3 regions of the Oceanobacillus sp. FSL K6-0127 genome follow, and region 1 is predicted to be linked to each of the others. Evidence: a T-box and tRNA genes for the amino acid it is inferred to sense, from the RefSeq annotation. Region 1 holds a T-box; the other regions hold tRNA genes.

Region 1 (3,251 bases):
TTGTTTAAGATGAATTCGACGAACGCTTCTGTATCTGCTAGCGATTGATGCGGGTTCCACGTAACAAATCTTGTTACCTCTGGATCTGAACAGTATGCATACATATCTGGTACATCTAGTTTCGTTATTTTTCTAAGTATGAGACGTTCTGTTTCAATTTTTGGCAAATCACTATAAGTGTCTTCTTTAATCATCGAAACCCTCCATTCGTTCTACTCATTATAAAGGATTTTTTCGAATATTAAAGCAGCTAAATTAAATAAGGCACGAATGTCATTACATCCGTGCCAAGTATTCGTTCTCTTTAAAATTGCACAAGAAAATATTTCTTCTTTCCACGGCGAATGATTGTAAACTGGTCTTCAATACGATCAGCCGCTGTTACCACATAATTAACATCTTGTTGTCGTTCGCCATTAATAGATACAGCTCCATTGCCAATATCTTCTCTTGCTTGGCGTTTCGATGAAGAAATGGAAGCTTGCACTAATAGGTCCACCAAGTTAATATCCTCTTTTTCCGCTTCGTATGTTGGTACATCCTTAAAGCCTTGCTCAATATCACTTGCGGATAACTCCTTCAAGTCACCGCTAAATAATGCTGCTGATATCTTAATGGCCTGATTCAGCGCTGCTTCGCCATGAATCGATCTTGTCATTTCTTCTGCAAGACGTTTTTGAGCAACACGATTTTCCGGATGCTGTTCTACTTCTTGCTCAAGGACTGCAATTTCTTCCTCAGGTAAAAATGTGAAATAACGTAAGAATTTAGCAACATCACGATCATCTGTATTAATCCAGAACTGGTAAAATTCATATGGTGTCGTTTTTTCTGGGTCTAACCATACCGCGTTTCCAGCTGTTTTGCCGAATTTTGTACCATCTGCTTTTGTAATGAGTGGTACTGTTAGTCCGAATACTTTTATTTGTTCGTCTTCATCTTCTCTGGAACGGCGGATAAGTTCCATCCCTGCAGTGATATTTCCCCATTGGTCACTACCGCCAATTTGTAAAGTACAATTTTCCTGTTCGTACAATTTAAGGTAGTCAAGCGACTGCAAAATCATATAGCTGAATTCGGTAAATGTAATTCCTTGTTCAATTCGGGCAGAAACAGATTCCTTTGCAAGCATGTAGTTGATTCCAAAATGTTTTCCTGCATCCCGCAGAAAATCAATAATTGTCATATTGCCAAGCCAGTCATGGTTATTTCTTGACTGTACCGGATTATCACCTTGATCAGTATCAACTAGTTTACTAATTTGCTCTCTGATTTTCTCTGTAAACCCGTGGACAACCTCGCTCGTGTTCAAGGAACGTTCACTGGACCTTCCGCTTGGATCGCCAATCATTCCTGTTCCTCCACCTACAAGCGCAATCGGCTTATGTCCAGCTTGTTGGAATCTTTTTAACATGGTTAATGGCACTAAATGGCCAATATGCAGACTATCGGCTGTTGGGTCAAAGCCACAGTATAATGTAATTTGGTTTTCTTTCAAATGCTTTTCTAGCCCTTCTCGGTCCGTTACTTGATGGACCAGCCCTCGGTTTTCAAGATCTTGTAAAATGTCCATTCTCCACACTCCATTACTTTTTTATTAAAAAACCTGGCATTTGCAATCCTTTTAGCAAATACCTTAGTTCACTTATGCAGATAAGGCAGTTTCACACTTTCTTATCTGCAAACCAAAAAACTCGCCCCTAAAAAAAGGGACGAGCTGAACACGCGGTACCACCCTTGTTGCTAAAAAAATAGCCACTTGGGATTGTTAACGATGTCTCCACCGTTCTTTCCGTATAGAAGTACAAAGTCAGGTAAAATGACACTTCGAATTTCTTCGTTGGGCCTTTTTATCCTTCTTTAAAAGATGCACTGCTCCTACCGAAAGAAATGCTCCAGATTGTAATTCACTTGCAAATGTATACTGGCTTGCACCTTCCGCCAGCTCTCTTTAATAGGGATTTGCTAAGCTACTGCGATCTTTCATCACATCATATCAAAAGATGCTCAACAAGCAGCTAAATAGAATTGAGAAATTCATATTTATCCTTGTTCTTGAACATGCAATATGTATTATATACATTCATAACACATCTGTAATGCAATTGCAATATTTAATTTCTAAATACGATACAACAAAAAACACTCATATGCTATAATATATATGAAATTTAGGGGGTTCACAAATGGAATTTAAAGAAAAAATGCTCGAATATAAGAAGAAGCTGTCGACCCTATGGAAAACAGGGAAAATCCAGCGTTCATCACGCGTTACCTACGATGTGGTGTGGAATGTTATTTTATTCGTTCTTGTTATAGGTTTTATTGGATTTATTTTTGCAGGAGCTGTTGGAGCGGGCTATTTCGCATCGCTTGTAAAGGATGAACCAATTCGTAGCTATGAGACGATGGCTCAGGATATTTATGATTACTCAGAAACATCGAAACTATACTTTGCTGATGATGTTTACTTTGGTGATATAAACTCCGATATACATCGTGAAGAAACAACATTAGAGAATATTTCACCAATTTTAACGCAGGCCGTTATTGCTACAGAAGATGAATATTTTAATGAGCATAAAGGAATTGTACCAAAGGCAATTCTTCGTGCAATGGTTCAGGAAGTTACCAATTCTTCTATCCAAACTGGTGGGAGTACATTAACACAGCAATTGATTAAAAACCAAATTCTTACTGATGAGGTTTCTTTTGAAAGAAAAGCAGTTGAAATGTTGCTCGCGCTGCGCTTAGAAAGATTTTTTGAAAAAGAGGAGATTCTGGAAGCCTACTTAAACATTGTGCCGTATGGCAGGGATGCTTCAGGCAGAAATATTGCTGGTGTTCAAACAGCTTCAAAGGGGATTTTTGGTATTGATGCTGATGAAGTTAATCTTCCTCAGGCCGCATATCTCGCTGGACTACCCCAAAGCCCTTCATCCTACACACCGTTTGTCAATAGTGGTGGTCTAAAGGATGAAGCAGGTATCCAACCAGGAATAAACCGAATGAAAACAGTACTTAATCGCATGTATGATATGGAGTACATTACAAAGGAAGAATACGAAGAAGCATTAGAATATGATATTGTCGCAGATTTCTCTGAAAAAAGTCCATCTCCAAGGGAAACATATCCAGTATTAACCTTTGAAATTGAGGAAAGAGCGACCAAGCTCATTAAAAAAATTCTCGCTGAAGAAGATGGGTATACATCAGGGGATCTTAATAAAAATGAAGCTTTAAACAAGGAA
Region 2 (3,251 bases), 680 kb from region 1:
ACCTCGATGTCGGCTCATCGCATCCTGGGGCTGTAGTCGGTCCCAAGGGTTGGGCTGTTCGCCCATTAAAGCGGTACGCGAGCTGGGTTCAGAACGTCGTGAGACAGTTCGGTCCCTATCCGTCGTGGGCGTTGGAAGTTTGAGAGGAGCTGTCCTTAGTACGAGAGGACCGGGATGGACACACCGCTGGTGTACCAGTTGTTCCGCCAGGAGCATCGCTGGGTAGCTACGTGTGGAAAGGATAAGTGCTGAAAGCATCTAAGCATGAAGCCCCCCTCAAGATGAGACTTCCCATCACTTCGAGTGAGTAAGATCCCTCAGAGACGATGAGGTTGATAGGTTCGGTGTGGAAGCGTGGTGACACGTGGAGCTTACGGATACTAATCGATCGAGGACTTAACTAAATTCTTTATTTGATGTCTTGTTTACTCTTATTTAGTTTTTAAGGTATAAACCTTATAAAAACCTAACTTTATACTTGATTTTTTTTCAAAAACGATTATAATATTGGTTGTCACTGATTTTCTTGAGGTTCACTTGGGTGATAATTATATTGTCTGGTAGCAATAGCGAAGAGGTCACACCTGTTCCCATGCCGAACACAGAAGTTAAGCTCTTCAGCGCCGATGGTAGTTGGGGCTTTGCCCCTGCAAGAGTAGGACGCCGCCAGGCAAGTAAATTCCTTACCATACAAGAGCTGTATGACAGGAATGAAGCTACTCTAAAATATCTCATTTGGTGGGACGAGCAATTTATGTTTGAAAAACCAAATAGATTTCATTTTGGATTATTCCACAGTAGCTCAGTGGTAGAGCAATCGGCTGTTAACCGATCGGTCGTAGGTTCGAATCCTACCTGTGGAGCCATACGGAGAGCTGTCCGAGTGGCCGAAGGAGCACGATTGGAAATCGTGTAGGCCGTTTACGCGGCCTCGAGGGTTCGAATCCCTCGCTCTCCGCCACTATTACATAAAATAAGGCCCGTTGGTCAAGCGGTTAAGACACCGCCCTTTCACGGCGGTAACACGGGTTCGAATCCCGTACGGGTCACCAATATGGAGGATTAGCTCAGCTGGGAGAGCACCTGCCTTACAAGCAGGGGGTCGCAGGTTCGAGCCCTGCATCCTCCACCATATTTCATCTTAATACTTTATTTCATACCGCGGGGTGGAGCAGTCTGGTAGCTCGTTGGGCTCATAACCCAAAGGTCGTAGGTTCAAATCCTGCCCCCGCAACCAAAAATGGTCCGGTAGTTCAGTTGGTTAGAATGCCTGCCTGTCACGCAGGAGGTCGCGGGTTCGAGTCCCGTCCGGACCGCCATTTAAAATATTTTAATTATGGCTCGGTAGCTCAGTCGGTAGAGCAACGGACTGAAAATCCGTGTGTCGGCGGTTCGATTCCGTCCCGAGCCACCATTTACTTCAATTTAGTTGGAGGGGTAGCGAAGTGGCTAAACGCGGCGGACTGTAAATCCGCTCCCTCAGGGTTCGGCAGTTCGAATCTGCCCCCCTCCACCATTTTAATAAATAATAGGGGTATAGTTTAACGGTAGAACTACGGTCTCCAAAACCGTCAATGTGGGTTCGATTCCTACTACCCCTGCCATTTACAATTATATGGCGGTCGTGGCGAAGTGGTTAACGCACCGGATTGTGGCTCCGGCACACGTGGGTTCGATCCCCATCGATCGCCCTCATATAATTAACAAATTTATTGATTGGGCCATAGCCAAGCGGTAAGGCATCGGGTTTTGATCCCGTGTACCCTAGGTTCGAATCCTAGTGGCCCAGCCATATGCGGAAGTAGTTCAGTGGTAGAACATCACCTTGCCAAGGTGGGGGTCGCGGGTTCGAATCCCGTCTTCCGCTCCATTTTATTTTTGGCGGTATAGCCAAGTGGTAAGGCAGAGGTCTGCAAAACCTTTATCACCGGTTCAAATCCGGTTACCGCCTCCATACCTATGCCGGTGTGGCGGAATTGGCAGACGCGCGGGACTCAAAATCCCGTGTCTTCACGGACGTGTCGGTTCGACCCCGACCACCGGTATCGATATTATGATTTAAGTAAATTACAAAAGGATTTTGGCTCCTAAACCTTTATATCTAAGGGTTTAGGAGTTTTTTTGTGGATTTTAGAATCTAATAGTAAAAAATCTTTGTTAGATTCAAGCAATAGAACGAGATAACTAGATGTTCTTGTATAATCTACCTGGTAAGCTACTATTAAGAAAAGCAACATTCGAATGATAGATAGGAGAGATAGCGGTTGGCAAATGTATGGCCATTTTGAGGTTTCATAGATAATATTATTGATAAAAATAAAAATAAGTACACAATAAAGTGTTTCACACATTTTTAATAGGGTATATGTAAAATATTCAATTAATTACCTCTTGGAATAAGAAGGCGAAGGAGGTGGTCGAGAGCGAAAGGAAAAAGGGAAATAGACCTATCGCTTGTGACCAAACTGGCCTCACCATGCACCATCTGTATGCAGACGTCGATACATCGGGATAATAGTGCGGGCTATCAGCTGAGGATAACAAAAGATATGACAAGGGATCGACTGTCGTATCTGCCTATGCGACTGCCGAAGTCTATATTATTTTAGGAGGAGATTATGTTGAAAAAGAAATGGTTAGCAGTAATACCTGCAGTTATGCTTGTAGCAGTGCAAGTTGTTCCCTTTCAAACTGTAGACGCAGCCTCGGAAAATGATTCGATTCAACTATCAGAATCAGAAATACCACCAGGATACGAAGCGATATTAAATTGGCCGCCTGAAGAACAGCCGATTGTCAAACAGGGTAGCCAAAGTTTTGAAGTTGAATTTATACAAGTGATGTTAAATCACTTTGGACATGAAACAGAAGTCGATGGAAATTTTGGCCCACATACAGACCAACAAGTCCGTGAATTACAAGCAGAGCATGGTTTAGTCCGGGACGGGATTGTCGGTGTTGATACATGGACACTACTACTTGACGAATATCAAGCAGAGTTGTTTACAGTAGAAACAGCGATTGCTTATGCAGAGGATGCCCTTGATAATGATGATTTAGTATTTAGTAGCGCTGGCGAGCTTCATGAGGACTCAGACGGCAACTTATTTTATTCTTTAAGAGCACAAAGTCAGGATTTTATTGATGACGGAGGTACTGGCACGGTTGGATTCTATGATGTTTTTCAAAATGGAGATGTTGTGGAATCGGAACCAAGATAGACATCGACTTAATAGATTGAATTTTTAATA
Region 3 (3,251 bases), 1.5 Mb from region 1:
GCATCCTTAATCCGGCGGATATGCATTTCCTGAACGGTTAGTTTCCCTGCTACTTGATCGTCAAATAATGCATCGCTGTATTTGCGACTTATGATATAAAAATTATTTAATTCCTCATCTGTAAAAGGTACATCAATCATTTTCTTACATGTATTTTTAAATGATGCTGCTTGATCGTACAATGTATCATCTACATCAAAAATAATCGTATCCATGCTATCGACCTCCATTACTATCATACTATATTATAAAAGACAGGAGAAGCGCTGGATATATTCCATTATTGATCAAATGTAACGCAATAGTTCGGTTAAACTAAAATAGGCTTCTTCACTATTTTATTCGGGCATCAACACAGACTCGGGACATATGCATAAAATGTGACTGAATGAATTCAAAGAAGGAGCATGATACATGATGCATCGAAATTGGAATTACCAAAATCTATATAACCAGCCTCAACACCACTGGCAAAATCAAGGATGGAATGACCAAATAAATTACAACCAATCCCCACAGTTTCAACGTCAAATCACTATTCAAGAAGCAATAGATATTGCACTTGCACAAGTACCTGGTCAAGCTGTTAAGGCAGAATTAGACACAAAACAAGGTGTAAGGGTTTATGAGGTGGATGTTATAACTGCCCAAGGAGTAAAATATGAAATAGCAATAAATATGAATACTGGAGAAATAGTTGAAATAGAGTTAGATTAATCGGTGGGATGAGGAATGGAGTTATGCTCTTTTCCTCATTTTATATGTAATTGTGTATGAATTACTTCAATCAGTTTGGAAAAGATTTAAAAGTAGTGGACCTACATAATTGTGGAGTGATATTTCATTATATAGTTAAGGGGATAACAGAATTTAAACCTATGATAAAAAAACAAACCAAAATCCTTATCACTTGGTGAACCAAATACTGGCGGAGAAGGAGGGATTTGAACCCTCGCGTCGCTTACACGACCTACACCCTTAGCAGGGGCGCCTCTTCAGCCTCTTGAGTACTTCCCCAAATGGCTCCACAGGTAGGATTCGAACCTACGACCGATCGGTTAACAGCCGATTGCTCTACCACTGAGCTACTGTGGAATAGTTTATACGCGCCCTAGAGGATTCGAACCTCTGACCCACAGCTTAGAAGGCTGTTGCTCTATCCTACTGAGCTAAGGGCGCAAATGTAAAAGTATATAATAACATACAATTGTATGGAATTTAATCCAATGTAAGAATATATAGGAATGGGCCTGAGTGGACTCGAACCACCGACCTCACGCTTATCAGGCGTGCGCTCTAACCAGCTGAGCTACAGGCCCAAAGAAAAGGGTAATTGGAGCGGGTGAAGGGAATCGAACCCTCATCATCAGCTTGGAAGGCTGAGGTTTTACCACTAAACTACACCCGCATTGTAATATATAATATGGTGGAGGGAGTAGGACTCGAACCTACGAACCCGATGGGAGCGGATTTACAGTCCGCCGCGTTTGGCCAACTTCGCTATCCCTCCACATTATAATGGTGGCTCGGGACGGAATCGAACCGCCGACACACGGATTTTCAGTCCGTTGCTCTACCGACTGAGCTACCGAGCCAATTATTTAATTAACTATTTATGTATGGAGGAGGTAGAGGGATTCGAACCCCCGCGCGGTTTGACCCGCCTGTCGGTTTTCAAGACCGATCCCTTCAGCCAGACTTGGGTATACCTCCACATTACGGTGAACTTATAATGGACCCTGCAGGATTCGAACCTGCGACCGATCGGTTATGAGCCGATAGCTCTAACCAACTGAGCTAAGGGTCCTAATATTTTCTTCATAATATAATGGGGCGACCGGTGGGGATTGAACCCACGTATGCCGGAGCCACAATCCGGTGCGTTAACCACTTCGCCACGACCGCCATTATACAATTATTTAATTTTGAATGGTAGCGGCGGAGGGGATCGAACCCACGACCTCACGGGTATGAACCGTACGCTCTCGCCAGCTGAGCTACGCCGCCAATATTCAAATGGAGCCTAGCGGGATCGAACCGCTGACCTCCTGCGTGCAAGGCAGGCGCTCTCCCAGCTGAGCTAAGGCCCCATGTAGAAAGATAATCGGGAAAACAAGGTTCAAACTGCAATACCTTGGTCCTGAACCAAGGGCTCTACCAAGCTAAAGTTCCCGGAATAACGCGCCCGAGAGGAGTCGAACCCCTAACCTCTTGATCCGTAGTCAAACGCTCTATCCAATTGAGCTACGGGCGCCTATAGTGCTGAGTAAGAAAATTGAAACGGCAAGATAATGCTCTACCGCTGAATTACTTATACGCTTGACAAGTAATAAAATGCGGGTGAAGGGACTTGAACCCCCACGTCCGAAGACACTAGATCCTAAGTCTAGCGCGTCTGCCAATTCCGCCACACCCGCATATGAGATGAGCCATGAAGGATTCGAACCTTCGACCCTTTGATTAAAAGTCAAATGCTCTACCAACTGAGCTAATGGCTCCTACTGTAATAAATGGTGCCGGCCAGAGGACTTGAACCCCCAACCTACTGATTACAAGTCAGTTGCTCTACCAATTGAGCTAGGCCGGCATCTGGCGGTCCGGACGGGACTCGAACCCGCGACCTCCTGCGTGACAGGCAGGCATTCTAACCAACTGAACTACCGGACCAATAATAATAATATATGTTAAAACTAGCGGATACATTTATCCAGTATTTCTAGCTTTAGCTTATTTCAAGTTAATTTAATTTTATATTTTTGGTTGCGGGGGCAGGATTTGAACCTACGACCTTTGGGTTATGAGCCCAACGAGCTACCAGACTGCTCCACCCCGCGGTATGAAATAAAGTATTAAGATGAAATATGGTGGAGGATGCAGGGCTCGAACCTGCGACCCCCTGCTTGTAAGGCAGGTGCTCTCCCAGCTGAGCTAATCCTCCATATTGGTGACCCGTACGGGATTCGAACCCGTGTTACCGCCGTGAAAGGGCGGTGTCTTAACCGCTTGACCAACGGGCCAGGTAAATTTTCCCAAGTATAAACAAAGAAATAATTTCACAGGTAGATTTCAAAAGTTAAACTTCGAATCCACGATCAATCGACAAATAGTCGTTGTGCTACCATTTAGGTACTGTGAAATAATCTTTTGCCTGGCGGCGTCCTACTCTTGCAGGGGCAAAGCCCCAACTACCATCGGCGCTGAAGAACTTAACTTCTGTGTTCGGCAAGGGAACAGGTGTGACCTCTTCGCTA

The links. The T-box of region 1 lies ahead of tyrS (tyrosine--tRNA ligase). A T-box ahead of a tRNA ligase gene usually reads a tRNA of that ligase, here a tRNA-Tyr.
Region 2: it has a tRNA-Tyr gene. The T-box ahead of tyrS (tyrosine--tRNA ligase) is inferred to sense a tRNA for this amino acid. The anticodon was not compared.
Region 3: it has a tRNA-Tyr gene. The T-box ahead of tyrS (tyrosine--tRNA ligase) is inferred to sense a tRNA for this amino acid. The anticodon was not compared.

What each region holds. Positions count from the first base shown of each region.
Region 1 covers NZ_CP150287.1:2,415,532-2,418,782, reverse strand. The annotation lists gene MHH64_RS11970 (GNAT family protein) at 1-194, opposite strand, end outside; gene tyrS (tyrosine--tRNA ligase) at 305-1,573, opposite strand; T-box leader at 1,706-1,996, opposite strand; gene MHH64_RS11960 (transglycosylase domain-containing protein) at 2,187-3,251, shown strand, end outside.
Region 2 covers NZ_CP150287.1:1,733,875-1,737,125, forward strand. The annotation lists rRNA gene MHH64_RS08675 (23S ribosomal RNA) at 1-404, shown strand, start outside; rRNA gene rrf (5S ribosomal RNA) at 557-672, shown strand; tRNA gene MHH64_RS08685 (tRNA-Asn) at 792-866, shown strand; tRNA gene MHH64_RS08690 (tRNA-Ser) at 870-961, shown strand; tRNA gene MHH64_RS08695 (tRNA-Glu) at 978-1,052, shown strand; tRNA gene MHH64_RS08700 (tRNA-Val) at 1,057-1,132, shown strand; tRNA gene MHH64_RS08705 (tRNA-Met) at 1,161-1,237, shown strand; tRNA gene MHH64_RS08710 (tRNA-Asp) at 1,243-1,319, shown strand; tRNA gene MHH64_RS08715 (tRNA-Phe) at 1,339-1,414, shown strand; tRNA gene MHH64_RS08720 (tRNA-Tyr) at 1,432-1,516, shown strand; tRNA gene MHH64_RS08725 (tRNA-Trp) at 1,531-1,604, shown strand; tRNA gene MHH64_RS08730 (tRNA-His) at 1,619-1,691, shown strand; tRNA gene MHH64_RS08735 (tRNA-Gln) at 1,718-1,792, shown strand; tRNA gene MHH64_RS08740 (tRNA-Gly) at 1,796-1,870, shown strand; tRNA gene MHH64_RS08745 (tRNA-Cys) at 1,881-1,954, shown strand; tRNA gene MHH64_RS08750 (tRNA-Leu) at 1,962-2,045, shown strand; gene MHH64_RS08755 (peptidoglycan-binding domain-containing protein) at 2,619-3,221, shown strand.
Region 3 covers NZ_CP150287.1:3,923,565-3,926,815, forward strand. The annotation lists gene MHH64_RS19160 (HAD family hydrolase) at 1-215, opposite strand, end outside; gene MHH64_RS19165 (PepSY domain-containing protein) at 415-717, shown strand; tRNA gene MHH64_RS19170 (tRNA-Ser) at 927-1,017, opposite strand; tRNA gene MHH64_RS19175 (tRNA-Asn) at 1,021-1,095, opposite strand; tRNA gene MHH64_RS19180 (tRNA-Arg) at 1,106-1,179, opposite strand; tRNA gene MHH64_RS19185 (tRNA-Ile) at 1,246-1,319, opposite strand; tRNA gene MHH64_RS19190 (tRNA-Gly) at 1,335-1,408, opposite strand; tRNA gene MHH64_RS19195 (tRNA-Tyr) at 1,425-1,510, opposite strand; tRNA gene MHH64_RS19200 (tRNA-Phe) at 1,520-1,595, opposite strand; tRNA gene MHH64_RS19205 (tRNA-Ser) at 1,621-1,713, opposite strand; tRNA gene MHH64_RS19210 (tRNA-Ile) at 1,734-1,807, opposite strand; tRNA gene MHH64_RS19215 (tRNA-His) at 1,830-1,905, opposite strand; tRNA gene MHH64_RS19220 (tRNA-Met) at 1,931-2,007, opposite strand; tRNA gene MHH64_RS19225 (tRNA-Ala) at 2,018-2,090, opposite strand; tRNA gene MHH64_RS19230 (tRNA-Arg) at 2,181-2,254, opposite strand; tRNA gene MHH64_RS19235 (tRNA-Leu) at 2,336-2,417, opposite strand; tRNA gene MHH64_RS19240 (tRNA-Lys) at 2,426-2,498, opposite strand; tRNA gene MHH64_RS19245 (tRNA-Thr) at 2,512-2,587, opposite strand; tRNA gene MHH64_RS19250 (tRNA-Asp) at 2,591-2,667, opposite strand; tRNA gene MHH64_RS19255 (tRNA-Met) at 2,758-2,834, opposite strand; tRNA gene MHH64_RS19260 (tRNA-Val) at 2,863-2,938, opposite strand; tRNA gene MHH64_RS19265 (tRNA-Glu) at 2,943-3,017, opposite strand; rRNA gene rrf (5S ribosomal RNA) at 3,147-3,251, opposite strand, start outside.